Regions from separate parts of the Peribacillus sp. Hz7 genome, predicted to be linked through region 3. Evidence: riboswitches for the same ligand, from Rfam matches in the RefSeq annotation. Region 3 holds a riboswitch; each other region holds the start of a gene.
The links. A riboswitch is a leader RNA that binds a small molecule or an ion and turns the genes downstream of it on or off. The one in region 3 is predicted to bind S-adenosylmethionine.
Positions count from the first base shown of each region.

Region 1: linked by a shared signal. The riboswitch ahead of ACE199_RS08715 (methionine biosynthesis PLP-dependent protein) and the one ahead of metK (methionine adenosyltransferase) in region 3 are both predicted to bind S-adenosylmethionine.
Region 2: linked by a shared signal. The riboswitch ahead of ACE199_RS10070 (methionine ABC transporter ATP-binding protein) and the one ahead of metK (methionine adenosyltransferase) in region 3 are both predicted to bind S-adenosylmethionine.

Region 1 covers NZ_JBHHJV010000004.1:234,138-244,353, forward strand. Annotated here, with positions in the region: gene ACE199_RS08700 (iron-containing alcohol dehydrogenase family protein) at 1-606, shown strand, start outside; gene ACE199_RS08705 (hypothetical protein) at 1,276-1,602, shown strand; gene fumC (class II fumarate hydratase) at 1,907-3,289, opposite strand; SAM riboswitch class I at 3,583-3,697, shown strand; gene ACE199_RS08715 (methionine biosynthesis PLP-dependent protein) at 3,783-4,892, shown strand; gene metC (cystathionine beta-lyase) at 4,892-6,076, shown strand; gene ACE199_RS08725 (peptidoglycan D,D-transpeptidase FtsI family protein) at 6,385-8,478, shown strand; gene ACE199_RS08730 (YitT family protein) at 8,784-9,656, opposite strand; gene ACE199_RS08735 (TIGR00266 family protein) at 10,139-10,216, shown strand, end outside.
Region 2 covers NZ_JBHHJV010000005.1:246,033-256,248, forward strand. Annotated here, with positions in the region: gene ACE199_RS10065 (O-acetylhomoserine aminocarboxypropyltransferase/cysteine synthase family protein) at 98-1,402, shown strand; SAM riboswitch class I at 1,528-1,640, shown strand; gene ACE199_RS10070 (methionine ABC transporter ATP-binding protein) at 1,849-2,883, shown strand; gene ACE199_RS10075 (methionine ABC transporter permease) at 2,876-3,544, shown strand; gene ACE199_RS10080 (MetQ/NlpA family ABC transporter substrate-binding protein) at 3,560-4,408, shown strand; gene sufC (Fe-S cluster assembly ATPase SufC) at 4,950-5,735, shown strand; gene sufD (Fe-S cluster assembly protein SufD) at 5,751-7,058, shown strand; gene ACE199_RS10095 (cysteine desulfurase) at 7,058-8,287, shown strand; gene sufU (Fe-S cluster assembly sulfur transfer protein SufU) at 8,277-8,708, shown strand; gene sufB (Fe-S cluster assembly protein SufB) at 8,762-10,159, shown strand.
Region 3 covers NZ_JBHHJV010000003.1:252,534-262,749, reverse strand. Annotated here, with positions in the region: gene ACE199_RS07230 (alpha/beta hydrolase family protein) at 1-320, shown strand, start outside; gene ACE199_RS07225 (DUF2584 domain-containing protein) at 356-598, shown strand; gene pckA (phosphoenolpyruvate carboxykinase (ATP)) at 701-2,281, opposite strand; SAM riboswitch class I at 3,005-3,169, shown strand; gene metK (methionine adenosyltransferase) at 3,400-4,593, shown strand; gene ACE199_RS07210 (gamma carbonic anhydrase) at 4,977-5,495, opposite strand; gene ACE199_RS07205 (alpha/beta hydrolase) at 5,727-6,530, shown strand; gene ACE199_RS07200 (sodium/solute symporter) at 6,686-8,254, opposite strand; gene ACE199_RS07195 (hypothetical protein) at 8,251-8,616, opposite strand; gene ACE199_RS07190 (helix-turn-helix domain-containing protein) at 8,816-10,006, shown strand; gene ACE199_RS07185 (solute symporter family protein) at 10,156-10,216, opposite strand, start outside.

The DNA of each region.
Region 1 (10,216 bases), on a different contig from region 3:
TTTTTAAGAGCAGGTATTGGCGATACACTTGCCAAATGGTACGAAGGAAACGCACTAGTCGAACGTTTAGAGGAAACATCCGTTTGCATTGACCTTGCCCACCTTTCTGCCAAACAATGTAAATCAGTTTTAATCGAGAATAGTATGCAAGCTCTTACAGACTTAGAAAATGGCTCTTGGACAAATGCACTCAAGAGAGTCATTGAAACAAATATTGTAACAAGCGGACTAGTTGGCGGTTTCGGGGATCAATACCTTCGCATTGCAGGCGCTCACTCCATTCACAATGGAATGACAAAGATTCCACATACACACCATTTGCTTCATGGAGAAAAAGTAGCCTATGGTATTCTCGTACAGTTGGTGCTCGAAAATAAATTCGTGGAGCTTGAACAACTGCTTCCTTTCTATCAATCCGTTCACCTTCCTAGCACATTAGCGGATATTGGATTAACCATTAATCAACAAGCAGAATTGCTGCAAATCGCTCAGTTTGCCGTTCAACCTGGTGAGGATATTTATCTCCTCTTTCCAAACATCACAGTAGACGAAGTGCTAAAAGCAATGACTGAACTCGAAAGCCTTACTACAAACTATGTAAAATAATTGTTATAAAAGAGACGGCCAAATGGAATTTTTCCCTTAGACCGTCTTTTTTTAGTTCGATACATATAAAAAATCATTACAATTTTCCATTATCTCTAAGTCTTGCACACCACTTCCTACTTATAAGGAACCTTATCTAAAAAACACAAATCTCCCTTTTTACAATGAATAGAAATCGATTGTCTAGTCGTCTATTTAATGGAATCATGCATCTTTACTAAAAATTTTCGATACCTAAATTAGTACTACCCCTTATATGGATTGAATATAATAAAAATCATCCATAGATAAGGCTTCTCCCTAACTAAAATTTTTTATAGTACGAATAGATATTCCTCACATTATTCATACTAAAGATTGAAGCAAGATTCACGCTCATTATGTCACAAGCGAAGTAAGAATAGTTGCCTTTTTAAGAAGCCGACACCTTTTACTACAATAATAATAAAAAGGAGGTTTTTTTATTTTCCTATTTATTTAAATAAAGAGCTTTGTTTGAAATTTGGATTAAAACAGTATTTTTTTCACATATTCAAGCATTTATTCACCTGATAAAAACAACGTACAATTGTGAATTTTCTGTAAAATTTTAACTTTTTAGGTATTTTTGTATTTTTTATTTTATCTGTATATGTTATAATTGGAATAATATAGAAAGGGAGTGATAATATGCAGTTTGCTGATGTATATTTATTCGAAAAAAAGACGGATTCTAATCCAGTAGAGTGGAAACAAGTAGAGGTCCTCTTCGAGAGTAACGGTATTCAGAAAACGACTCCTAGTTTTGAAGTAGCAATAAACTTAGAAGAAGAATTAGAAAGACTTCGGCCATTTGAAGGCGAGCTTCTTCGTCTAAAAACAATTGAAGTAGATGATGATGAAATCCCAACTAGATACCTTTGCTATGATTTGGCGAATTGGAGCTTTTCTGGTAACCGTTTAATCGTCACAAATCCAATTGAAAATGTCCACCAATACACCCTCCCTTTTAATTAAAACCATCATTTAGAAAGGCATCCCTTCATTGGATGTCCTTTCAACAAGCATTACCACCTGTTTGTCTTAAGCTTAGATTATCCCATGAATTATGAAGTATGGAACTTGCCCATTCAGTACTGAATGGGGAAATCCATCACTTTTCTTCAAAAATAGATTGATTCCTCATAGATGTTATCTCCATTACGATCATTCATTAATTTCTACTTTATTTTCTTCGCATATTAAGTGTACATGTGCATATTTCTGAGACCATGACAAATGTACCCTTTCACAATCATGCGAAAGGGTACATTAAACTTTCTTATTTATTCACCATATTAGCTGGGACGACCCATTTATCGAACTCTTCTTCTGTTAAATAACCAAGTTGAAGGGCTGCTTCTTTCAAAGTAGAATTCTCCTTAAATGCGTGTTTCGCAATTTTCGCCGCTCTTTCATAACCAATGTATGGATTAAGCGCCGTAACAAGCATAAGAGATCGTTCTACATTTTGTTTAATAGCTTCTTCATTCGCTGTAATTCCAACCGCACAGTTGTTATTGAAAGAAAGAATTCCCTCTGTTAATAATTTAACCGATTGTAAAAAATTATAAATAATAACCGGTTTAAAGACATTTAGCTCGAAATTACCTTGGCTGGCTGCAAATCCAATGGTCGCATCATTTCCAACGATTTGAGTCGCAATCATCGTTAAGGCTTCACTTTGAGTCGGATTTACCTTACCTGGCATAATAGAACTTCCTGGTTCATTTTCTGGAATCGCAATTTCGCCAATACCGCTTCTTGGACCACTTGCTAACCATCTAATATCATTAGCAATTTTCATTAAGTCAGCAGCTAGTGCTTTTAACGCACCGTGGACGTAGACCATTTCATCATGACTTGTCAGCGCATGAAATTTATTATCAGATGTTTGGAACGGATGTCCCGTATCCTCAGCAATTTGTTTCGCTGATTCCTCTGGAAATTCAGGGTCTGTATTAATCCCTGTTCCTACCGCTGTCCCACCAAGAGCTAAGTTCAATAATTTTTGACTGCTCTCTTCTACCATAGCTAAACTCTTATCTAACATCGCTCTCCATCCAGATATTTCTTGACCTAATGTAAGAGGTGTCGCATCTTGAAGATGTGTTCGACCAATCTTCACTACATCCCAAAATTCTTTTTCCTTCTCTTTAAACGTATCACGCAGTACTTTAATAGCTGGAATTAGTTGATTGACTACTTCCATATAGGCAGCAATATGCATCGCCGTTGGAAACGTATCGTTCGAACTTTGTGCCTTATTTACATCATCATTTGGATGAAGTCTTTCCGATTCTCCAATCTCCTCCAACCACTTATTACCTTTATTAGCAATAACCTCATTGACATTCATATTACTTTGCGTCCCACTACCCGTTTGCCAAACAACAAGCGGAAAGTGCTCATCAAGCGTTCCATCCAAAATTTCTCTACAAATCGTTATAATAGCATTTTTCTTCGCTTCTGATAAATCTCCAAGCTTATGATTTACTTTAGCTGCTGCTTGTTTTACATAAGCGAATGCCCGAATTAATTCAATTGGCATCTTTTCCTTACCAATTTTAAAATTATTGCGACTTCTCTCTGTTTGAGCTCCCCAATATTTATCTGCAGGGACCTTTACCTCACCCATCGTGTCACTTTCAATTCTAAATTCCATTATTCCTTGCCTCCCATTTACATATAAAATCATATAGTCCGTTAATTAGTTTCTCTTAATAGACCACATGCCATTCATTGATATTGATTCTCATTTACATTGTACAAGTTTTCCATGTATATAGCAAAAAAATAGCTTATTTTCGTACGTTATACGAAAAAATTCATTAGTTTATGTATGTCTGTAAACAAAATAGACAATATAAAGATTAACGATATCATCGAACAAATCTTCCATTGGTATTGACATTAAGAAAAATGTATAGTAAATTCAAAAAAAACAAATTATTTCAACTCTTATCCAGAGAGGTCGAGGGAATGGCCCGTTGACACCTCAGCAACCTTCATTGACCCATGATCAATGAAAAGGTGCTAATTCCTCAAGTTCCTGTAACTTGGCAGATAAGAAGAATGACTCAACTTACTCAAATTAAAGTCTTCTTCTTAAAGAAGACTTTTTTTTATTTCGTATCTTTAAAGGAGCCGTGATGGTGATGTATAAAAAGGAAACATATCTTGCTCAAATTGGAAATAGAAGCGAAACAACTACAGGAACAGTCAACCCTCCTGTCTATTTCTCAACTGCTTATCGACATGAAGGAATTGGGCAATCGACTGGATTTGACTATACTCGTACTGGAAATCCCACTCGCCAAATTCTTGAACAAGCAATCGCTGATCTTGAATCCGGCGATCGAGGCTTTGCTTGCAGTTCAGGCATGGCAGCCATTGCGACAATCTTAGCTTTATTTGAATCAGGCGATGAATGGATTGTTAGCGGCGATTTATACGGTGGAACGTACCGCCTTTTAGAACAAGGGTTTAAAAAATGGGGCTTAGGCTGTAAATATGTAGATACTTGTTGTTTGAGTGAAATTGAAGATGCAATTACTCCGCAAACAAAAGCCATCTTTCTAGAAACCCCAACAAATCCCCTTATGCAGGAAACAGATATTCGAGCTGTTGCCGACATTGCTAAGAAATATAACTTAATATTAATTGTGGATAACACATTCTATACCCCACTCCTTCAACAGCCAATTTTAGAAGGTGCTGATATTGTCATTCACAGTGCAACGAAATATTTGGGCGGGCATAATGATGTACTAGCTGGATTGATTGTCGCAAAAGGAACAGAATTATGTGACGCGTTAGCGTTCCACCATAATGGATATGGCGCTGTATTGAGCCCATTCGACTCTTGGCTTCTTATGCGCGGAATGAAGACTTTAGCTCTGCGCATGAAACAACATGAACAAAATGCTAAAGCACTTGCTGAATATTTAACAAATCATGAATGCGTTACAGATGTACTTTATCCAGGAAAAGGCGGCATGCTTTCCTTCCGCATTATCGATGAAAAAGCCGTTAATCCATTCTTACAATCTTTACAATTAATTTGTTTCGCTGAAAGCCTTGGCGGAGTCGAAAGCTTCATTACGTACCCTGCAACGCAAACACATGCTGATATTCCGTTAGAAACGCGACTTGCAACTGGCGTATGTAATCGACTGCTGCGTTTCTCTGTTGGCATTGAAGATTATAACGATTTAACTCAAGACCTAGAACAAGCTTTTGCTCGTGTAAAACAGGAGGTATTATAATGAAAAACGGGGAACAATTTAGCTTTGAAACACGTTTGCTTCATAATGAACATAAAGTAGACCCATCAACTGGTGCCGTTAGCGTTCCGATTCAGCACGCATCTACGTTCCATCAATTTGATGTTGATCAATTTGGTAAATACGATTATAGCCGCAGTCTAAATCCAACTCGTGAAGCATTAGAAACGATTATTGCTGAACTAGAAGAGGGAACACATGGTTTCGCTTTCGCATCAGGAATGGCGGCCATCTCAACATCCTTCCTATTATTATCAGCAGGTGACCATATCGTCGTTACAGAAGATGTATACGGTGGAACATTCCGAATGGTCACAACTGTATTAAACCGCTTTAACATTGACCATACATTTGTCGACATGACAGATTTTGAAAGCGTGAAAGCAGCGGTTCGACCGAATACGAAAGCTATTTATATGGAAACACCATCAAACCCAACTCTTAAAGTAACCGATATTAAACAAATTTGTGATTTCGCTAAAGAAATTGGAGCCTTAACGTATGTAGACAATACATTCCTAACTCCAGCTTTACAAAAACCACTTCAACTAGGGGCCGACATTGTACTTCATAGTGCAACGAAGTTCCTATCTGGACATAGCGATGTTGTAGCAGGACTTGCTGTTGTGAAAGATCCCGAGCTAGCAGCTAGACTTGGTACACTTCAAAATGCATTCGGAGCAGTACTTGGCGTACAAGATGCTTGGCTAGTAATGCGAGGGTTAAAAACATTATCTGTACGGATGGAGCATTCTCAAAAAGGAGCTCAAAAAATAGCGGAATATTTAAATCAGCATCCACTTGTTAAGAGCGTCTATTACCCAGGGTTAGCTGATCATCCGCAATACGACATTCAACATAATCAAGCAAGCGGAGCTGGCGCGGTTCTTTCATTTGAACTGGAAAATGAAGAAGCACTCCGAACATTTGTCGATCACGTACAATTACCTGTTTTTGCAGTGAGCTTAGGGGCCGTTGAAACGATTCTATCTTATCCTGTAAAAATGTCTCATGCAGCTATGCCTGCTGATGAACGTGAAAAACGCGGCATTACTAATAGCTTACTTCGAATTTCCGTTGGATTAGAAAATGCTGATGATTTAATTCAAGACTTTGAACAAGCGCTGCAAAAGATCCAAGCAAGCCACACGATAACTGCACAATAATCGATAATCGCTAGGATGATTCATACATCCTAGCGATTATTTATTACTAAAGCAAAAATAGTACTTATGACTTAATTTATTTCATACCCCCTACTTAATATGCAGATTAATACAAATCCCTTACTTTTTAATAGTTTTATATACCCATCTTTTACATCGATTCACTTTTAAAAAGAGACTTAAGCACACTCAAACTTTTTCTCTTCTAAACTGACTTATTGTAAAACTCCTGTAATTTTTGCAAAACCATAGAAATAAAAGTGAATTTTCTATATCATGGAACTAACGATATTTGTAAGGAATGATGAATATTGAATAAAGGGAAAAAGAAAAAGAAAAAAAGGAGAACCGTCTCTCTTCGATTGAATTTTCTATTTTTTATCGTTTTTTTATTATTTTCTGGTTTAATCATCAAGCTTGGAGTCGTACAAATTGTATACGGTGATGAATATTTACGCGAAGTTGAACGAACGGAAAATGATACTATTAGCACACCGGTTCCTCGCGGCAAAATGTATGACCGATACTTCAATCCAATTGTGGATAATAAGCCGCTTAAGGCGATTACTTATACGAAGTATCCGAATACTAAATCAAATGAAATGCTCGAAACAGCAGAGAAGCTTGCTACATTAATTGAGCAAAATACGGAAAAAATTACGGAACGGGATAAAAAAGATTTTTGGCTTTTAACACATCAGAAAGAAGCAGAAGCTCTCATTACTGATAAAGATTTAGAACTAGTTAAAAACCATAAATTAGAAGAAAAAGATTTATATAAACTTCAGTTAGAGAGAATTAAAGAAACAGAGTTGGATAAATTCACAGCTGATGAGCTTGAAATATTAGCTATTTTCCGTGAATTCAACAGCGGCTACGCTCTCACCCCTTCTATTGTGAAAAATAAAGACGTAACAGAGCAAGAATTCGCAAGAGTGAGTGAACGACTAGACTCCCTGCCTGGCGTAGGTGTTACAACTGACTGGGAAAGAGACTATCCTTATGACGAAACGTTGCGCTCTGTTATTGGGAAAGTATCTTCTTCTGACGAAGGTCTCCCACGCGACAATATCGACTATTACTTAGCACGGGGATACAGCCGTAACGATCGTGTTGGGCTTAGTTATCTAGAGAAACAATATGAAGATATTCTTCATGGGAAGAAAGCGAAGATGGAAGCCGTATTACGACAAGGAGAAGTCGTCGATACAAAACCACTTTCCGAAGGAGAACGAGGCAAAGACTTAGTTTTAACAATCGATATGGAGCTGCAATTAGCTGTTGAAGAAATTATCGAAACAGAATTACGAAGAACAAAAGCAAAAGGAAATACATACTTACTAGATCGAGCATTCGTTGTGTTGATGGACCCGAATACAGGGGAAGTATTAACAATGGCAGGAAAGCAATATGTACGAAACAGCGAAACTGGAGCCATGGAAATTAAAGACTTTGCACTAGGAAATATTACAACGTCCTATACGATGGGGTCATCTGTCAAAGGAGCAACCGTCTACACAGGCTTTCAACTAGGAGCCATTTCTCCAGGAACAACATTCTATGATACAAAGATGCGTATTGGCAGAACGTTAAAAGGTTCCTATGCGAATTTAGGTCCTGTCAGTGATATTACAGCTTTAAAGAAATCATCCAACGTATACATGTTCCAAACAGCGATTAAAATTGGCGGCGGAAACTATGTTCCAGGTCAAGCCTTGCGAATAAATCCAAATGCCTTTTCCGTTATGCGAAATCATTATGCCCAATTCGGTCTTGGCGTACGAACTGGTATCGACCTTCCAAACGAAACACCTGGAGCAAGAGGACCAGATACTCTTCCTGGTTTATTACTAGACTTATCAATCGGACAATACGATACCTATACTCCGATGCAATTAGCTCAATATGTTTCCACGATTGCAAATGGCGGGAAGCGTCTGCAGCCGCAAATCGTGAAAGAAATTCACGAGCCTAGTAATGAAGAAACGATTGGACCAGTCTTTCAACAAATTCAGCCGAAAGTATTAAACGATTTGAACGGCCAGGAAGTATGGATTGATCGTGTACAAGAAGGATTCCGCCAAGTCGCTCAAGAAGCCGGTGGAACAGCTGCTAAGTATTTCATGGGAAAATCATATAGACCAGCTGCTAAAACAGGAACAGCAGAAGCTTTCTATGACGGACCGCGTAAAAATGAGTTCAGCGGGCTAGTACCAACGACTAATTTAACACTCGTTGGTTATGCTCCTCATAATAATCCAGAAATCGCTATGTCTATCGTTGTACCTTGGGCCTATCAAAGCGGCGGCTCTGACGACATTAATAAACGAATCGGCCAGCAAGCTTTAGATACGTATTTTAAATTAAAAGAAGAACGAGCATCTGGTAAAAAAAGCGAATAGAAGAAGTTCACGGCGTTAAAATGCAGAACATAAAAAACATACTAATAGCAAGAGGCCGTCCCCAAAAGTCATAAAAAATGGCTTTCAGGACAGCCTCTTCGCTTAAATGGACAGTTATCATATTTATTTTTTTAGATATATCTATCTTAAATCAATAAATATTTTGTTAAAACTCATAAATTTTATGAGCCTATGCATCTCTAATAAGGAAAAAGGGACTTGCCGCAGCAAGTCCCTTTTAATCCATTCATATATGTAACAGCGTCACGTTAATGACTTTAGTTGTTCTATTTTCACGTATGTAATTAATGAATATCCTGCTTTTTGAAGTTGCCTCCCCTAACTTCTGCTACGTCATATACCGTAACAAAGGCAGTAGGGTCAATTTCACGAATGATTTCTTTCATTTTGCTTTCTTCTAAACGGTTAATCACACAAGTGATTTCTTTAAATTGTTCGTTTGAATAGCCGCCCTCAGCCAGTTTATACGTTGCCCCGCGACCTAAGCGATCACGAATTGTCTCTACCATTAATTCAGGTTGATTTGTAATAATGTTAAAGGTTTTAGAACCGCTTAACCCTTCTTCAACGATGTGAATGACTTTAGAAGCAATAAAGTAAGCGATTGCCGATAAGATAGCGCCTTGAAGACCGAATATCGTGGAAACAACAATAAAGACAAATATGTTTAAGAATAAGATGAGATCACTTGTTCCAAAAGGTAATTTTCGAGAAAGTAATACGGCTAACATGTCAATTCCATCTAATGCACCGCCGTTTCGTAATGCTAGCCCCATTCCAAAACCGATGATAATACCACCCACAACGGTTACTAACAATGTATCACCTTGAATAATAGTTGGTACATGATGCATAAGAATAGTGCCGACTGCTAGTGAAGCAATACCGATAACCGAATAAATAGCAAAGCTTTTCCCAATTTGTTTATATCCTAAAAATACGAATGGAATATTCAATACTGCAATTAGAAGTCCCAGAGGTAATCCAATTAATTGTGAACCAACGATACTTAGACCTGTCACACCACCGTCTGATACGTTGTTTGGGATTAATACCGCTTCTAGTCCATATGCTGTTGTAAAGGCCCCAATAATAACCATTAATGCGCGTAAAACCGCCTTAAGTTTACGGGGTTTTTGCTTTGTAATTGCACTCATTTTAATGTCCTCGTTTCAAACTTTTTTCGTTTTTACACTTTTTTTAAGCATTTATGTAATCACACTTTAACCTTTTAGCCCCTTTCCAAGCTTAATTATATTCGTATCTTATTTTTTTGGCAAAGCACTTTTGAAAGCTTGAAGAACAATGTAGTTTATGTTTATCTTCTTGCTTCTGTTATAGGACGTTGTTGATTTTGCCTGCTCTCCTACTCTTTTTACCCCAATACAATAAGAATGAGACTGTCCCCGAAGTCATGAAGGATATCATTCTAGAAATCCAGCCTGGCAATGTCCCTCATCAAGGTCATGAAGGACATCAGCCTAGAATCTAGCCACGAACATGGCCTTCATCAGAGTGATGAGTGAAACCTCTATCGGTAGAGCCACCACTTAAAAAAGCAATTTTTGTAAAAAACATTCGCACATTTATTCAACCTCTTTTACAATGAAAGAAGACGTATAAAAATGGAGGTAGTCGGATGAATAATCATGAAATTGATTACAAAATTTTTGGCGATGATATGCAATTTGTTGAAGTAGAATTAGATCCGAAAGAA
Region 2 (10,216 bases), on a different contig from region 3:
AGTATATAGCCTCTTCTTAGGAAGGGGCTTTTGTTTTTGGTAGCTCCTTCGTAGAAACATAAAGAGTTATAGTAAAAGAAGAAGGGGAGAATAAAAAATGGCAGATAAAAATTATCGTTTTGAAACATTAAGTATTCATGGGGGATTGCAAGTTGATGAAACAGGGGCACGTTCATTGCCGATTTATCAAAGCAATGCTTACTTATTCAAAGATACAGAGCATGCCGCTAATTTATTTGGATTAAAAGAAACAGGTTATATTTATACAAGACTTCATAATCCAACAGTTAGTGTGTTTGAAGAACGAGTGGCCCTTTTAGAAGGCGGAATAGGTGCTTTGGCTACCTCAAGTGGAATGGCTGCTATTACATTAGCGATTTTGAATATTGCTGGTGCAGGCGATGAAATTATCTCTTCTTCAACTATTTATGGCGGAACATACAATTTATTTGCTAATACACTTCCTAAATACGGAATCAAAGTGAAGTTTGTTGAGCCAAATGATTTAGAGAAATTTAAAGAATCGATTACACCTAGAACAAAGGCGATTTATGGAGAAACAATTGGAAATCCAAGCCTAAATGTATTAGATATTGAAGCACTTGCTGACATTGCACATGAAGCAGGGATTCCACTAATTGTTGATAATACATTTGCGACTCCGTACTTATGCCGACCAATTGAATTTGGAGCAGATATTGTTGTGCATTCTGCAACAAAATGGTTACTAGGAAATGGAACAACGATGGGTGGAATCATTGTAGATGGAGGTAAGTTTGATTGGAATTCACCGAACTTCCCTGGATTTACGGAGCCAGATCCAAGTTATGATCATTTAGTATTTGCCGAGGCACTTGGACAGGCTGCATTTATTGTGAAAGCTCGTGTTCAATTGCTTCGTGATATTGGTGCAACGTTAAGTGCACAAAGTGCCTTTCAATTTACATTAGGACTTGAAACGTTACATGTACGAATGAAAGAGCATCTTGCTAATACAAAAGTGATTATTGACTATTTAGAACAACATCCGGCCGTTGAGTGGATTTCATATCCAGGTAAGGAAGACCATCCGGACAAAGCATTAGCTGATAAATATTTGCCTAAAGGGGCAGGTTCGATTATTACATTTGGTATTAAAGGTGGCCGAGAAGCTGGAGCGGCATTAATTAATTCCGTTCAACTATGGTCACATGTTGCGAATGTTGGAGATGCGAAGAGCTTAATTATCCATCCAGCTAGTACAACACATCAACAATTGAGCGATGCTGACTTACTGAAAGCAGGCGTAAGCGCAGACTTAGTTCGTTTATCTGTCGGCATTGAAAATGTAGAAGATTTAATTGATGATTTGAATCAAGCAATTGAAAAAGCGACAGCTGCGGCAACGAAAGAAGTTGAATAAAACAGAATAGTCGGAAATTATTGACTTTTCTAAGACAATTGCACTCCCTATATATCTGTGATAAAATCACAAACATAATTATATATGAACTTAATCTATGTACGATTTAATTATATAGGATGTTACTCTTATCAAGAGCGGTGGAGGGATTGTGCCCGATGAAGCCCGGCAACCGGCAAAGCACTCGCTTTGAAAAGGTGCCAATTCACACAAAGTGTTACGCTTTGAAAGATGAGAGGAAGGATTAGTTTTTCCTGCCTCTCTGCTCATGTAGAGAGGTTTTTCTATTAAGGGTATATAAATCACTACATAGGAGAGTTTACTATCTTAATAGGTTTTATCTATTTTAGCGGGATGAACAGTCTCTATATTGTCGGGAGTGACAACTCGTTAAAGCAACTACCTTCAATGATATAGTTCGTTGATTGGATATAGAGGTGAGTGCAGTGATTTCTTTGTCAAAAGTCAACAAGTATTTCCGCTCAGGGACTGCGAAAAATGAGACCATTAAAGCGGTTAATAATGTGAATTTAACGATAAACAAGAGTGAAATTTTCGGTATAATTGGCTATAGCGGGGCTGGGAAAAGTACCCTGATCCGAATGTTAAATGGCCTAGAAACTCCTACAGAAGGTTCGGTTGTTGTAGCTGGTAAGGAAATTTCTAAAATTAAAGGTGCTGAGCTTCGCAAAGCACGCCAAGAGATTAGTATGATTTTCCAGCATTTTAATTTATTATGGTCAAGAACAGTTCAAGAAAATATTGCCTTTCCGCTTGAAATTGCGGGTGTTCCAGCTAAAAAACGAGCAGAACGTGTAAATGAGCTGATTAAGCTTGTTGGGTTAGAAGGTCGTGAAAAAGCCTATCCTTCTCAACTAAGCGGTGGACAAAAGCAACGAGTCGGCATTGCGCGAGCGCTTGCAAATAATCCGAAAGTGTTGTTATGTGATGAGGCGACTTCAGCTTTAGATCCTCAGACGACGGACTCCATTTTAGATTTACTTGTCGATATTAATCAGCGTTTAGGGTTAACGATTGTACTGATTACACATGAAATGCACGTCATTCGTAAAATTTGCCATCGTGTCGCTGTAATGGAAAGTGGACAAGTTGTCGAGCAAGGTCCAGTCCTTGAAGTATTTAAAAACCCAACGGCTCCGATTACAAAGCGTTTTGTTCAGCAAGTAACAGAGCCAGAGGAAACAAAAGAAACGATCGAGAACTTGCTAGAACGTTTCCCAAAAGGAAAAGTCATTCAACTTACTTTCGTTGGGGAAGATGTAGAAAGTCCTCTTATTACAAAGTTAGTTCGTAATTTTGAATTAGATGTTAATATTGTCCAAGGGAAAATTTCGCAAACGCGAAATGGCTCTTATGGAACACTATTTATTCATATTGATGGAAGTCATGAGGAAATTCTTCGCGCTATTCAATTTATAGAAGAGCAGCAAGTAGGCGTGGAGGTGATGACGCATGCTTGAAGAATTATTGCCGAATATAAATTGGGAAACGATGATTGAAGCAACAAATGAAACGTTATATATGACAGCGATTTCTGTTGCGGCCACTTTCTTTTTAGGGATTATACTTGGACTAGTTTTGTTCCTAACAGGGAAGGATAATTTATGGGAAAACCGATTCATCAATTGGATTATCAGTGCTTTTGTTAATATTTTTCGGTCTATCCCGTTCTTAATTTTAATTGTGTTATTGATTCCATTTACGAAAGCGATTGTCGGAACGATGATTGGAGAAAATGCAGCATTACCTGCACTTATCATTGGTGCTGCACCGTTTTATGCACGAATGGTTGAAATTGGTCTTCGTGAAATTGATAAAGGGGTTATTGAAGCGGCAAGATCGATGGGAGCCAAAACGAGTACAATTATATGGAAAGTATTGCTTCCAGAATCTATGCCAGCCCTTATTTCCGGAATTACTGTTACATCAATTGCTTTAGTCGGTTATACGGCAATGGCTGGAGTAATTGGGGCTGGAGGACTTGGAAATTTAGCTTATCTAGAAGGGTTCCAGCGTAGTCAAAATGACGTAACACTAGTAGCAACGATCATTATTTTAATAATTGTCTTCATTATTCAAATGATTGGAGACTTTATTACATCAAAATTAGATAAAAGATAAGAGGGGATGAACAGAATGAAAAAGTTTTTAGGGTTTGCTTTAATTTTAGTTTTATCAATCGCCCTAGCTGCTTGCGGCAATGACAACAAAGATAATCAAGACGAAAAAGCCGCAGATAATGCAGAAGGAAACACAACGCTAAAAGTTGGCGCATCTAATACGCCGCATGCTGTTATTCTTGAAGAAGCAAAGCCGCTTCTTAAAGAAAAAGGTATTGATTTAGAAATCGTTCCATTCCAAGATTATGTATTACCGAACAAAACATTAGCAGAGGGAGAATTGGATGCTAACTATTTCCAACACATTCCTTACTTAGAATCGCAAATTGCTGAAAATGGTTATGATTTTGTGAATGCGGGTGGTATTCATATTGAACCAATCGCGATTTATTCTAAAAAATACAAAAGCTTAGATGAGCTTCCAGAAGGTGCAACACTTATTATGAGCAGCTCAGTAGCTGACCATGGTCGTGCGCTTTCTTTACTTGAAGAAAACGGTTTAATCACTTTAAAAGAAGGTATTGATAAAACAAAAGCAACAGTTGAAGATATTGTAGAGAACAAACGTGATATTAAATTTGAAGCGAAATACGAAGCTGCTCTTCTTCCAGAAATTTATGCAAATGGAGAAGGCGACGCTGTATTAATCAATTCTAACTACGCTATTGATGCGGGTTTAAATCCTGTTGAGGATTCAATTGCTATTGAAGATTCAAAATCACCGTATGTAAACGTTATTGCAGTGAATAAGAAAGATGAAAACAACGAAGCGATTAAAACATTAGTAGAAGTGTTACGCTCAAAAGAAATTCAAGATTTCATCACGAAAGAATTTAAGGGTGCGGTTGTACCTGTAAGTGAATAAGTGATGAAGAGAGACGACTTGTTAATAGGCAAGTCGTCTTTTTCAAGTGTTTCTAGGGTGGATAAAAGTCAAGAAGTACTATTTTACTCTGATTAAATGAAAAAGGTCTTTCAACGATAAGTCTTGAAGGGTAAAATGATAAGTGTTGAGTTTACATACATATGGGAATACTATTTAACAGGTTTTGTTTCTGCTCAACGTGTGATTTCAAATGAAGTCATCCAACAATCAACAGCGTGTCACACGGAGACTTCAATGTTAACTATTAATTGTGTAATGTCATAACGGATGTTTTCTCGTATAATAATATGTCGTAAACAAAAGATAGTAGAGGTCGATGTTTGATTTTATGTTTACATATTTGTTGATGGAATAATGGAATAAGTAATAAAGTAAGGTGTGACATAAATCACGTATAATGGTTGCTTCTTAATTAAATTTGTTATAAAATTGTAATGAGAATAAAATGAGAATACATGTTAAGAAAATAAAACACATTATTTTCTAAATAAAATAGGAATTAGTTCACGGAGGTATAATTATGTCAGGTTCTACTTTAACGATTAAAGATCTTCATGTATCAATTGAAGGTAAAGAAATTTTAAAAGGGGTTAACCTTGAAGTAAAAGGCGGAGAAATCCATGCAATCATGGGACCGAATGGTACAGGTAAATCTACTCTTTCTTCAGCGATTATGGGTCATCCTAAATATGAAGTAACAAGCGGAAGCATTACTCTTGATGGTGAAGACGTATTAGAAATGGAAGTAGATGAGCGTGCTAAAGCTGGTCTTTTCCTTGCTATGCAATATCCAAGTGAAATTAGCGGAGTGACAAATGCTGATTTCTTACGTTCAGCTATTAATGCACGTCGTGAAGAAGGCGATGAAATTTCTTTAATGAAGTTCATTCGTACAATGGACGCAAAGATGGAATTTTTAGAAATGAACGAAGATATGGCACAACGTTATTTAAACGAAGGATTCTCAGGTGGAGAAAAGAAACGTAATGAAATTCTTCAATTGATGATGATTGAACCAAAAATTGCAATCTTGGATGAAATCGACTCTGGTCTTGATATTGACGCCCTTAAAGTTGTATCAAAAGGAATTAATGAAATGCGCGGCGAAGATTTCGGTTGCCTTATGATTACGCACTATCAACGTTTATTAAACTACATTACTCCTGATTACGTTCACGTAATGATGCAAGGTCGAGTTGTGAAATCTGGCGGTCCAGAATTAGCTGCACGTTTAGAAGCAGAAGGATATGACTGGATTAAACAAGAATTAGGTATTGAAGACGAAACTGTCGGCGAAGAAGCATAAGTAGGAGGATTTGTCATGACTACAGAAACGAAATTACCGTTTGAAAAAGAGGATATTAACTCTCTTTCAACTCAAAATAATGAACCAGCTTGGCTAACTGAGCTTCGTGTTCAAGCGTTTTCTGACTTAGAAAACCTACCGATGCCAAAGCCAGACAAAACAAAGATTGATAAGTGGAACTTTACCGCTTTCCGTAAACATTCAATCGAGAGTGAAGTTTTTACATCATTAGATGAGCTTCCAGAACAAGTGAAATCGATTGTTGCTATTGAAGAAAAGCGTAATTTATATATTCAACGTAATAATACGCCGGCTTATACAAGTCTTTCAGCTGAGTTGAAAGAACAAGGTGTTATTTTTACAGATATTCTAACAGCGGCTCGCGATCATGCAGAGCTTGTGCAGAAATATTTTATGAAAGACGGCGTGAAAGTGAATGAGCATCGCTTAACAGCTCTTCACGCAGCATTGTTAAACGGAGGAGCTTTCGTATACGTTCCAAAAAACGTAGAAGTAAAAGAACCAATTCAATCGATTTTCTTAGTCGATGATGCTGATGCAACGCTTTTCAACCATGTATTAATCGTGGCAGAAGATAACAGCTCTGTAACGTATGTAGAAAACTATTTCTCAACTGTAGAAACGACAAATGGTATCGCAAACATCGTAACAGAAGTCATTGCCAATGCAAATGCGAAAGTAACATATGGTGCAGTGGATACGTTAAATAAAGGGTATACAACATATGTAAACCGTCGTGGTGTAGCTGGGCGAGATGCACGTATCGAGTGGGCACTTGGCTTAATGAATGATGGAGATACGATTTCAGATAATACAACGTATCTAATGGGCGATGGCTCTTCAGGTGATACGAAAACGGTTGTTGTTGGTCGTGGAGAACAAAAACAAAACTTCACTACGCAAGTGATTCATTACGGTTTACGTTCCGATGGACAAATTCTAAAGCACGGGGTTATGAAAGATAGTGCTTCTAGTATTTTCAACGGAATCGGAAAAATTGAGCATGGTGCAACAAAAGCAAATGCTGAACAAGAATCACGCGTGCTTATGTTAAGTGAAAAAGCTCGTGGAGACGCGAATCCAATTCTTCTTATTGATGAAGACGATGTTACAGCAGGACACGCAGCATCTGTAGGCCGCGTAGATCCATTGCAACTTTATTATTTAATGAGTCGTGGTATTTCCAAACAAGAAGCAGAACGTTTAGTAATTCACGGATTCTTGGCCCCTGTTGTTAATGAACTTCCAATCGAAGGTGTGAAAAAACAACTTGTTGAGGTCATTGAAAGGAAAGTTAAGTAATGAACCCATACGAAATTCGTAAGCTTTTCCCTATATTAAATCAAGAAGTGAACGGTCAGCCATTAGTATATTTAGATAGTGCTGCGACATCGCAAAAACCGGCTGTAGTTATCGAAGCGATTGAACAATATTATCGCGGGTACAATTCGAATGTACATCGCGGAGTGCATACACTTGGAACAAAAGCTACGGATGCGTATGAAGGAGCTCGTGAAAAAGTACGTAAATTCATTAATGCTTCCTCTATTGAAGAGATTATCTTCACTAGAGGAACAACCACTTCTTTAAATACGGTAGCAAGAAGCTATGGTCTGGCTAATGTACAAGAAGGGGATGAAATCGTCATCTCGTATATGGAGCACCATAGTAATATCATTCCTTGGCAGCAAGTTGCGAAACAAACGGGTGCTGTGTTGAAATATATTCCACTTCAAGAAGATGGTACGATTTCACTTGAGGATGTACGAGCAACGGTAACGAATGCAACAAAAATCGTATCTGTTATGCATGTGTCAAACGTTCTTGGCACAATCAATCCCGTTAAAGAAATTGCGGCGATTGCTCATGAACACGGGGCGATTATGGTTGTGGATGGGGCACAAAGCACACCGCATTTAAAAGTGGATGTGCAGGACCTTGATTGTGATTTCTTCGCTTTCTCTGGTCATAAAATGGCTGCTCCAACTGGTATTGGAGCGCTTTACGGTAAAAAAGAATTATTAGAAAACATGGAGCCGGTTGAATTTGGCGGCGAAATGATTGATTTTGTAGGTTTATATGAATCAACATGGAAAGAGCTTCCGTGGAAGTTCGAGGGTGGTACTCCGATTATTGCTGGAGCGATTGGCTTAGGAGCGGCTATTGATTTCCTAGAGGAAATTGGTTTAGATAATATTGAACGTCATGAGCATCATTTAGCTGCATATGCAATGGAAAAAATGTCGACGATTGAAGGTATGACAATCTACGGTCCGAAAGATTCGGCAAAACGTGCAGGTGTTATTACATTCAACTTGGAGGATGTACATCCGCATGATGTAGCTACAGTTCTAGATGCAGATGGGATTGCCGTACGTGCAGGTCATCATTGTGCTCAACCATTAATGAAATGGTTAGATGTTTCAGCGACAGCGCGAGCAAGTTTCTACCTATATAACACGGAAGAAGACATTGATAAGTTAGTTTCATCACTTATCAAAACAAAGGAGTATTTTAGTAATGTCTTTTAATAACTTAGATACACTTTACCGACAAGTCATTATGGATCATTATAAAAAACCGCGTAATAAAGGTATTCTTGAAGACGGCAGCCTGACAATTGATATGAATAACCCAACTTGTGGAGACCGAATTCGTTTAACGATGAAGGTTGAAGAAGATAAAGTGGTTGACGTGAAGTTTGAAGGAGAAGGATGCTCCATTTCGATGAGTTCAGCATCCATGATGACAGAAGCAATTAAAGGAAAAGATATTAAAACGGCAATGAAGTTGTCACATATTTTTTCTGAAATGATTCAAGGCAAAGAATACGATGAAGAAGATTTGGACCTTGGAGATATTGAAGCACTTCAAGGTGTATCGAAATTTCCAGCACGTATTAAGTGTGCGACATTAGCTTGGAAAGCGATGGAAAAAGGACTTCAGGAATAAACAATCAAAATGCTGATTCACATTCAGCATTTTGAAAAGGAGGAATACGAGCTATGGCAAAGAAAATGCCTGAGATTGGTGATTATAAATATGGCTTTGCGGATAGAGATGTCTCGATTTTCCGTTCAAAGCGTGGCTTAACAAAAGAAATCGTGGAAGAAATTTCACGCATGAAGGAAGAGCCGCAATGGATGCTCGACTTCCGTTTAAAATCATTAGAACACTTCTATAATATGCCAATGCCTCAATGGGGCGGGGATTTAGGAAGTTTAAACTTCGATGAGATTACGTATTATGTGAAACCATCTGAGAAATCAGAGAAATCATGGGATGAAGTACCGGATGAAATTAAACAAACGTTTGATAAACTAGGAATCCCTGAAGCGGAGCAAAAATATTTAGCAGGTGTGTCTGCTCAATATGAATCAGAAGTTGTGTATCACAATATGAAGGAAGATTTAGAAGCGTTAGGAATCGTCTTCAAAGATACAGACTCTGCTTTAAAAGAGAATGAAGACATTTTCCGTGAGCACTGGGCGAAAGTCATTCCACCGACAGACAATAAATTCGCAGCATTAAACTCTGCTGTATGGTCTGGTGGTTCATTCATCTATGTTCCAAAAGGTGTAAAAGTAGATACACCATTACAAGCGTATTTCCGTATTAACTCTGAAAACATGGGACAATTCGAGCGTACGTTAATTATTGTTGATGAAGATGCACATGTTCATTATGTAGAAGGATGTACAGCTCCTGTTTATACAACGAACTCTCTTCATAGTGCGGTTGTTGAAATCATCATTAAACGTGGTGCATATTGCCGTTATACAACGATTCAAAACTGGGCGAACAACGTCTTTAACTTAGTTACAAAACGTGCAGTATGTGAAGAAAATGCAACAATGGAATGGATTGATGGTAACATCGGTTCTAAATTAACGATGAAATATCCAGCTGTTATCTTAAAAGGTGAAGGCGCACGTGGGATGACATTATCTATTGCCATTGCTGGTAAAGGACAACACCAAGATGCTGGTGCAAAAATGATTCACCTTGCACCAAATACATCTTCTACAATTGTATCTAAATCAATTGCCAAACAAGGTGGAAAAGTAACGTATCGTGGAGTCGTACAATTTGGACGTAAAGCGGACGGAGCGCGTGCTAATATCGAGTGTGATACATTGATTATGGATAATCAGTCTACTTCTGATACGATTCCATACAATGAAATCCTTAACGACAACATTTCGTTAGAGCATGAAGCGAAAGTGTCTAAAGTGTCGGAAGAGCAATTGTTCTATTTAATGAGCCGTGGAATTTCTGAGCAGGAAGCAACAGAAATGATTGTTATGGGCTTCATTGAGCCATTTACAAAAGAACTTCCAATGGAATATGCCGTAGAAATGAACCGTTTAATCAAGTTCGAAATGGAAGGTTCTATCGGTTAATGATTATCGTTAAAAAAAGCTGCCTATTTTATAGGTAGCTTTTTTTATTGATAAGTA
Region 3 (10,216 bases):
ATGAGGAACGTATAGATATGCGTCGAATGATGAAACGAGTTATTGGCGGGGCACCTGCGAAATATCCAGAGCGGTACGAATATAGAACTCCGCTTTCTGCTATGGGAGATCTTTGTTTACCTGTGTTAATTATTCATGGTGTGTTGGATAAAAATGTGTCGGTTGAACATGCTTATCGTTTACAAAAAGCGTTACAGCTAGGGAATAATCAAGTGGAAAGCTGGTATTTTGCTGAGTTTACTCATTATTTTCCTCCTGCAATGAATCGAAAAGTTGTTGAAGATTTAACAGATTGGATGAAAAGGCATGTGGAAAAATGATACTATGAAGGTAAATACTTTAAGGGGGTTATGATATGGGGATGCCGATGGAATTGAATACGATGATTGTTACAAAAGGTAATGAAAGACGTGAGGATGAAAATATTTTTCATTTAACAAAAGCAGGTTATCGGTTGTATCCAATTGATATTCCAGTTGAAGTGAAGAAGACGATAGAGTCTGATTCAAGTGGGACGGCTATTATTCAGAAAGTAGAGTGGGAGAATGAGCAAACAATGATTACATATCGGCTTATATCACTGAACTCAACAAATTAATGAAGTGGCTCGTTTAAGTGCTTTTACTAAACGTAGTCCGTATCACTAGGAGTATAAAAAACCCGACAATTAACTCTCAATTGTCGGGTTTTCATTCTTTAATTAAGCGATTGGTCCGCCTTGTTCAACGATTTCTTTTGATACATTGAATTTTTGGATGTTTTCATGGAATTTAGCCGCAAGTTCCGTTGCTTTTGCTTCGTATGCTGCTTTATCTTCCCAAGTTTTGCTTGGCTGAAGAACTTCGTCTGGAACACCAGGTACATGAAGTGGAATCTCTAAACCGAAAATGCTATCTTTAACAGTTTCAATGTTTGTTAATTCACCTTCAAGAGCTGCTTGAACCATTGCACGAGTGTAAGCAAGTTTCATACGGCTGCCAGTTCCGTATTCTCCACCAGTCCAGCCAGTGTTTACAAGGTAAACTTTTGCATTGTGCTCATCGATTTTTTGTCCAAGCATTTCTGCATAACGTTGAGCTGGAAGTGGTAAGAATGGAGATCCGAAGCATGTAGAGAAAGTTGCTTCTGGAGATGTAACTCCGCGCTCTGTACCAGCTAATTTACTAGTGTAGCCACTTAAGAAGTGGAACATAGCTTGTTCTTTTGATAATTTACTGATTGGAGGTAATACTCCATAAGCATCAGCTGTTAAGAAAATAATTGTATTTGGATGTCCAGCAACACTTGGCAATACGATATTGTCAATAGCATCCATTGGGTATGCTGCACGTGTATTTTCAGTTAATGTTTTGTCATCATAATCAGGAATACGAGTATCAGGATCAATCACTACGTTTTCTAATACTGTTCCAAAACGGATTGCATCAAAGATTTGTGGTTCTTTTTCACGAGAAAGGTTGATTGTTTTTGCATAGCAACCACCTTCAATATTGAATACACCATTTGAAGACCAGCCATGCTCGTCATCACCAATTAATTTACGGTTTGCATCTGCAGATAACGTTGTTTTACCTGTTCCTGATAGTCCGAAGAATAAAGCAACATCACCTTCACGACCTACGTTTGCTGAACAGTGCATAGAGAAAATATCTGATTCAGGAAGTAAGTAGTTCATGATAGAGAAGATAGATTTCTTCATTTCTCCAGCATATTCCGTTCCACCGATTAAAACTGTACGACGTTCGAATGAGATAATGATAAATGTTTCTGATTTTGTTCCATCAACAGCTGGATTCGCTTTAAAGTTAGGAGCAGAAAGAATTGTAAATTGAGAATCATGATTAGCTAATTCCTCTTCTGTAGGACGGATGAATAATTGATGTGCAAAAAGATTGTGCCAAGCATATTCATTCACAACTTGAATTGGAAGGCGAGATGATTGATCAGCACCTGCAAAACCTTTAAACACAAAAATTTCATCTTTTTCTTTTAAATACTCTGTTACTTTGTTGTATAATTTATTAAACGTCTCTTCAGAAATCGGCTGGTTAGAGTTCCAGTCTATTTTATCTTTTACGGAAGCCTCTTCCACGATATATTTATCTTTAGGTGAACGACCAGTGTATTTACCTGTTTCAGCTTTAATTGCTCCTGTTGCTGTTAATTCACCTTCGTTACGGCTTAATACTTTTTCTACTAACTGAGGTACAGAAAGTTGTATGTGAGCGTTTTTACCAGCTAATAATTGGTGTAACTCATTAGAAACATCCACAGAATTCATATATGAGATACCTTCCTTTGTTTTAAGTTTTTTAAATTACGATTAGTATAACACATTTATTTAATTAGTCTATACTAATTATTTTTTTTTGTGATTTTTTTTATATGGTCTCCTTAATCAAGTTTATCATTCGATTAAAAGGAAATATTTATCAACAAAGCAATGATAGGGTTGCATAACAGACTTGTCAACAATATTTTAAAAAATGTCATATAATAAAATCGATATGAGTATGATGAAACGTGTTCACTTTGTCAGTTGTCTAAAAAAGGATTATAGTACTCGACGTTTTCCAGTGTATAGAGTAGGTTTCTTTGCAAGCGTATGAGAAGGCACCTAACATGTTTCTTTTAATAGGAAAGAATTAAGAAAGAAATTTATTTAATATGACTTTAACTGGAAGGTACTAAAAGGTTTTTTATGCTATTCGTAACACTATGTTACAGTATCTCTTATTATGTATCGTTTGTCGATGTAATTAGGACCTTATAATCTAACGTTGGGTAGCTAAAAAATGTCATATCCTCTTATCCTAATCGTGCAAGGGGGAGTTGTTCATTATAAAAAGGCTATATTAATGATGCTGTTCACTTTTTGCTTGTTTCATTCAGACTAGCTGAAAGGTACGTGGAACTGTGATTTCATATAGACGATATAAAACATTGTACAAAAAAGTGTTGACAGCGTCCAACAGATTCCGTATCATTTTTAATTGTACGGATTCTCTTATCCCGAGTTGGTGGAGGGACAGGCCCTATGAAACCCAGCAACCTGCCATAGTGTGAACTTAAAGTGAAATGAAGGCTAAAAATAAGGCCGTTCATTTTTTAAGGAATCGTGGTGTTGGTGCTAACCTGAGCAAGGTAAACAACCCTTGAACGATAAGAGTGAAAGGATAGTTGACAGATAATAAACCTTTCCTCATTAGTTAGGAGAGGTTTTTTTGTATTTTGAAGAAGAATCAAAGTACAAGGGAAACATGAATTTCGATTAATCGAGATAAAAAGTCGTGTTTTTCTAAATATATTTGTCACTATGATGGAAGCTAATAAGGGAATGAGCTCCGTAAAAGACAGACTTTTGCCTATAATATAACTAACTTCCAAGGAGGAAATAAGATGTCAAAGAACCGTCGTCTATTTACTTCTGAATCTGTGACAGAGGGTCATCCAGATAAAATTTGCGATCAGATTTCAGATTCAATTCTTGATGCAATTCTAGAAAAAGATAAAAATGCTCGTGTTGCTTGTGAAACAAGTGTAACTACAGGGCTTGTACTTGTTGCAGGTGAGATTACGACATCTGCTTATGTAGATATTCCACGTATCGTTCGGGATACAATTGCTGGAATTGGTTACACTCGTGCAAAATATGGTTTCGATGCCGAAACATGTGCCGTACTAAGTTCAATTGATGAGCAATCAGCGGATATTGCTGCGGGAGTAAATCAAGCGCTTGAGGCTCGTGAAGGAACAATGACTGATGAGGAAATCGAAGCAATCGGTGCAGGAGACCAAGGTTTAATGTTTGGTTTTGCTTGCCGAGAAACAGAAGAATTAATGCCGCTTCCTATTTCTTTAGCACATAAACTTTCTCGTCGTTTAACAGAAGTTCGTAAAAACGGCACATTAGAATATTTACGTCCAGATGGGAAAACACAAGTAACTGTAGAATACGATGAAAACAATCAACCAGTTCGCGTAGATACAATTGTTATTTCTACTCAACATGACCCAGAAGCAACGCTTGAACAAATTCAAGCTGACTTAAAAGAACATGTCATTAAAGCAGTTGTACCAACTGAATTAATCGATGAAGCAACAAAGTATTTCATTAATCCAACAGGTCGTTTTGTAATCGGTGGACCTCAAGGGGATGCAGGTCTTACAGGTCGTAAAATCATCGTTGATACGTATGGTGGTTACGCTCGCCATGGCGGTGGAGCATTCTCTGGTAAAGATGCAACGAAAGTGGACCGTTCAGCGGCATATGCAGCTCGTTATGTAGCGAAAAACATTGTAGCTGCTGGTCTTGCTGATAAAGCGGAAGTACAGCTTGCTTATGCAATCGGTGTTGCTCAACCTGTATCAATTGCTGTAGATACATTTGGAACAGGCACAGTAAGCGAAGAGAAATTAGTGGAGCTTGTTCGCAATAATTTCGATCTTCGTCCAGCGGGTATCATTAAAATGCTTGATTTACGTCGTCCTATTTTCAAACAAACAGCTGCTTATGGACATTTTGGCCGTACAGATGTGGATCTTCCATGGGAGCGTACAGATAAAGCGGAAGCGTTAAAAGCACAAGCATAACTATGATAAGAAGAACTAACTTATTTGAGTTAGTTCTTTTTTTATTAGTCATGGAGCATATATATAGGTAAAAGTAAGCCCAAAATCATATATAATACAAATAGAACCTTTTCGACAAAATACCTAACTTGTAACGAGTTAGGCACTATATATGTATTCATATTTTAAGGGCAGTAAGGTCCTTATCTCAAGATTATGAGGAAATAATAAGGAAGGCAGGGGGGAGAAGGCTGCCGTATTGCTCCAATTGGTGAGATATAGTTGAACTAATCAGGTTTGTACGGTCACTTGATTAAAGCGAAGCGGAAATCTTAGTGACCGTAGAACGTGGCTAACTATCAATTGGGGGTGAAGGGAAGACCCAACTGTATAGAAGTTTCCTTTTATTTAATTCTCTCTGCGTGTTTGTATAATTGTCCTTTTTCAGCGTATTCTCGGATAATGCGTTCCACATCTTTACGATCTTCATCATTCAGCTCGCGCACGACTTTTGCTGGACGACCAAATGCGAGTGTATTTGGCGGAATCACCTTGCCTTGAGGAACGAGACTACCGGCCCCGATAAAGGCACCTTCACCAATTTCTGCTTTGTCTAGGACGATGGAGCCCATTCCGATTAGCGCACCTTTACGGATTTTACAGCTATGTAGAATAACTTGATGACCAATTGTTACCTCATCTTCAATAATCAGCGGGTTATTAGGACTTTGATGAAGTACACTATTATCTTGGATACTTACTTTTTTCCCGATAATCGTTGGGGCTACATCGCCACGAATGACGGAGTTAAACCAGATTGTTGTTTCTTCGCCAATTTTTACATCTCCAGTTACAACAGCATTTTCAGCAAGATAAGCACTTTCAGCAATTTCAGGAGTTTTTCCTTTAAAAGGATAAATAATCATTTTGTATCAATTCCTTTCCGTAACTAGTATTTTTCGGTATTATTTTAATATACCGTAAAAAGATATTACTCATTAATCATACGTGTACTGGTCCATTAGTTCTATTGTTTTTTTTACACAATTTTAAACTAAGGATAAATACTTGGCTTTTATTAAAAACTAATGTCACTATCTTTCAACAGCGTTTTTTATATTACACCTAGAGAAAGATAAGAAGGGGGAATTCACATGTGGAAATGGGAGGCAGAGGGTGCTGCAAAAGCAGTAATTGTCATCATTCATGGTGCGATGGAGCATCATGGGCGCTATAAGTGGCTTGTGCAAATGTGGCGATCATCTGGATACCATGTTGTGATGGGGGATCTTCCTGGACAAGGAATAACATCACGTGCTTCTCGAGGTCATATTGATTCCTTCGATGAATATTTAGATGAAGTGAAAATTTGGATTGAAGCTGCTTATGAATACTCATTGCCTGTATTTTTGCTTGGACATAGTATGGGGGGATTAGTAGCAATTCGTCTTCTTCAAGAAGAGGAATGGGATATTGCTGGTGTGATTTTATCTTCACCGTGTTTAGGATTAAAAAAACAACCACCAAAAATGATGAAGGCGATTTCTCCTGGACTAAATATTGTTTTTCCTACATATAAAGTAGACTCTGGATTGTCACCAGACTTAGTGACGCGGAATCCTGAAGTACGTGAATCCGATTTGAACGATTCATTATATGTTACAAAGATTTCTGTTCGTTGGTACAGTGAGCTTACGCAATCTATGAAAGATGCATTTGAAGAAATTCCTGATTTGCAAGATGTTCCGTTATTACTTATGCAGGGCGGCGATGATCAGGTCGTAGATAAAAAAATGGTTCGTGATTGGTTTAATTATACTTTGCTAAGTGAGAAACAATTTAAAGAATGGCCGAATCTTTATCATGAAATTTTTAATGAACCAGAGCGAGAAGATGTGTTTAACTATGCGCTTGGTTTTGTAGAAACGCGACTAAAAATACTAGGATATGTCATCTAAAGGTTTTGTTATAAAATCCTATTTAATAGTCAATCTAAGGGGGAAAGTTGCTGGATGAATGTATGTTCGGCAGCTTTTTTTATGTGCTGAAGAAAAGCTAGTTTCTTGGAAAAAGTAATCCCCCAAATCATAAAGATTTGGGGGACGTTTGTTCTTTAAGCAATTTCAGATTCCTTCGAGTGAACTTTTTTCATAAATTCATTTACGTCACCTGGTACTTTTCTGTCTAGTTTAGACACAATGTACACGGAAAGGAAACCGACTGGAACCGTGATGATTCCTGGAACATTGAATTGTAAGAATGTTGGAAGTGTGTCTTTAAAGAAAATCATGTACATCGACACACCAAGTCCGATTAAAAGTCCGGCAATTGCTCCTTTTTCCGTCATACCGCGCCACCAAATTCCTAAGATGAAAATTGGGGTAAAGGTACTTGCGGCAACCGTAAAGGCTAGGGCAACAAGGTGACCAATTGAAGCATCTTTAACAAGTAATCCAAGTGCTCCGTATAATACACCAAGAATAACAATCGCTACTTTACCAGCAACAACACGTTGTTTTTGAGTAATGTTTTTCTTTAGAACCGTTGCATATACATCATGAGCAAGAGCTCCAGAGCTTGCAATGAATAGACCTGATAGATTTGAGAAGATGGCAGCAAAGGCACCGGCAATAACAAGTCCTAGCAGCCAATCGCCACCTAGTGCTTGAGCTGTAGATGGAACAACCATGTTGTTCCCGCCTGTAATCAGGTCACTCATAACTTGTGAGGAAGCTTCTCCTTGGATAAAGATGGCGCGGCCAACTGCTCCAAGATATACAGCGAATAAGAAAAATACGCTGGCAATCCCGATTGCCATTAAGGCAGAACGTCTAGCTGCTTTAGCACTTGGGTTTGTATAGAATCGTAACAATAGATGAGGCAGACCAATCGTACCAAGAGAAAGACCAATTGTCATGGAAATAGTTTGCCAGAACGTCGGGAAGTAGTTACCTGTTCCAGACCAAGAATCCCCGTCAGCTACAACATCTTTGCCGTCAGTTGTATATTGAGCGGTATCCGCAATAGTTCCTTTAAAATCACTAATGTTCGCTAAAATTTGATTATAATGAAGTCCGATGTAGATAGCTATTACAGTCATCGCAACGAAGGCTGCAAGGCGAATCCATAGCTCTAGTGCTTGGTTTAATGTTGTTCCTTTCATCCCGCCGACACCAACATAGAACACCATAAGTGTACAAGTAAAAATAATTCCGAATTCATAACTTGTTCCAAAGAACATACTTAAGATTTGTGCGGCACCAAGTAATTGAGGAGCTGCATAAAAGCCTGAAATCGCTAAGACGACAACAACGGCTGTTAGTCGGGCACGTTGACTATGGAAGCGGTAAGCAAGGAAGTCAGCTACCGTATAGGCACCGAAGCGACGAAGTGGACCAGCTACGAAAATAGCAAGCAATGTTAAACCGATAGAGAAACAGAATGTATAATAGGCTCCGTCATATCCTAGCTGGAATGTTAAACCAGCAAGTCCAAGGAAAGTCGCTGCACTTAAATAATCGCCACCGATGGCTGAACCGTTTGTAAACCATCCGAAGCTTCGTCCTCCAACGAAGAAATCACTAGCACTTGCATTTCTTTTTGTTAAGTACGTGATATACACGATTGTCCCCATTAAGAGAATCGTTAATAAATATTTTGGTTCTAATAAAGTTTGGATCAATTAACGTTCCTCCTTTCTTGACTGTCAGTGCTATTTTCGCTTGCATACTGTTTAAGTCGCTTCTCATAAAGATATGTGTGTATGTAAGCGATACCGAAAGCTAATGCCATGGCAACAATACTAGTAAAGAACCATGAGTACGTCATGCCTCCCCAAAGTCTTGAAAAGAAAAATTCAGGTGCGTACCAATTCAAAATTGGGATGGACAAGATAAAAATGTAGTAAAAAATAGTTAGTTTAGAACCTGTCCCAAATTCCTGCTTCATAATCTTGCTAGTTTCGGGATCAAGCGGGGGTAAATCCTTGATGTCGATTTTTTCTGCTGGTACGTATTCGTAATCATCTTTGAACTCACTAGCCAAATTCTCTCATCTCCTTTCATTTAATGAAAAGGCTTACAGTAATTGGATGTAAACCTTTCATTTTCTTGATTGTACTTGAAAAATATGGATTACACCTTACAAAATATTGCTACATTTTTACATAATATTGCTAATTTTCCATAAAAAAATAGTATAATAGATAGAGAAATAGAATCTTTTTGTAGAAGGGGGGAAAGAAATGGCGTATTGTGTAAAATTATTAGTAGATGATCAAGAAGAAAAGCAAAAGATTGAAACGTGGTTAACGCATCCTTCTTTTAAACAATTAGTCATTCAGGATATAGATACAATTTGTAACGATGATATTCTTATAATGGAAATCAATACGCCGTTTGATTGGGTAAAAGCGAGAAGATTGCTTAAAAAACATAAAGACTTACTTATATTTCCATTGCTCAACCCTTCGATACTGCAAACGTCACCTATTGCAATCGAACTCCAACTGCCATCTTTATTTATCAAGCCAATTACGAAACATTTATTTTATCGGAATATTAAAAAGGCATTGAGCTATTCTTCTAGAAACAAGTTTACATTAGAACAAGAAGACTATCCAATTGATGAGCTGCTGTTACAAAATATTCTTAAAGAGGAAATATCCGCCGAGAAAATTGAAACGGTTTTCATAAAGGGCATGGTTCCGAATGTCGTCTATTTTATCCAAGGCTTAGTACTTTCGACAACACGAGAGGAGAGAGAGGGCTGGCAGGCTTCAAGTGTCATTCAAAAGGAGATTATGAAAGCATTCTCTATGATTGGACAGGATGTTTATTTTCTCCCTTTTAGAAAGCACTTAGCCTTAGCATTGAGAGTTCCTCCTGGTATTTCCTCCCCGTGTTATTGGGAGGAAGGAGAAAAGATGATTGTTGAGTTAATCGATAAGCTGAAGCATGAATATGGCATTCAATTATATATCGGTGCGGGGTCCATTCATCGGGAGCTATTAGGTTTAAAGAAATCGTATCAAGAAGCGAGAATGGCTCGAACGAGTCCTCCAAAATATGGGCTGTCCCTTCGTTATTTTGATGAAATTCCAACCAATATATCCGTTCAAGAGAGCATTGATTATATTACTGAACATTACGCAGAAAATTTGTCGATTCAACAAGTAGCGTCTCAAATAAATTTTAGTCCGACATACTTTTGTCGACTGTTTAAAAAAGAAACTGGTCATAGCTTTGTTTCCTATTTAACGTTTGTACGCATTCAAAAAGCTGTATGGTTTTTGCGCAATACAAATCAAACAATTGAACAAATTGCTTTTGAACAGGGATTTAACACACCGAGTTATTTTAGTACGATTTTTAAAAAGGTTGTCGGATTATCTCCGAGTGAATATCGGGCAACAAAAGAGGTTATTTTTATGTAAGCAAAACTACATGGATAAAAAAAGCAGATGGTAATCATCTGCTTTTTTATATGAAAGGTTTTGTTAAATGATGTTGTTAATCAGCATCGTTGTATACATGTTTTCAAAGAGAAAAACACCGCACCCATGAGGGTACGGTGTTGAATAAATCAATGCGATACGTCAGAAACAGAGATTCCTGTGTTCGCTTTGACACGGATTTCGTTGTAG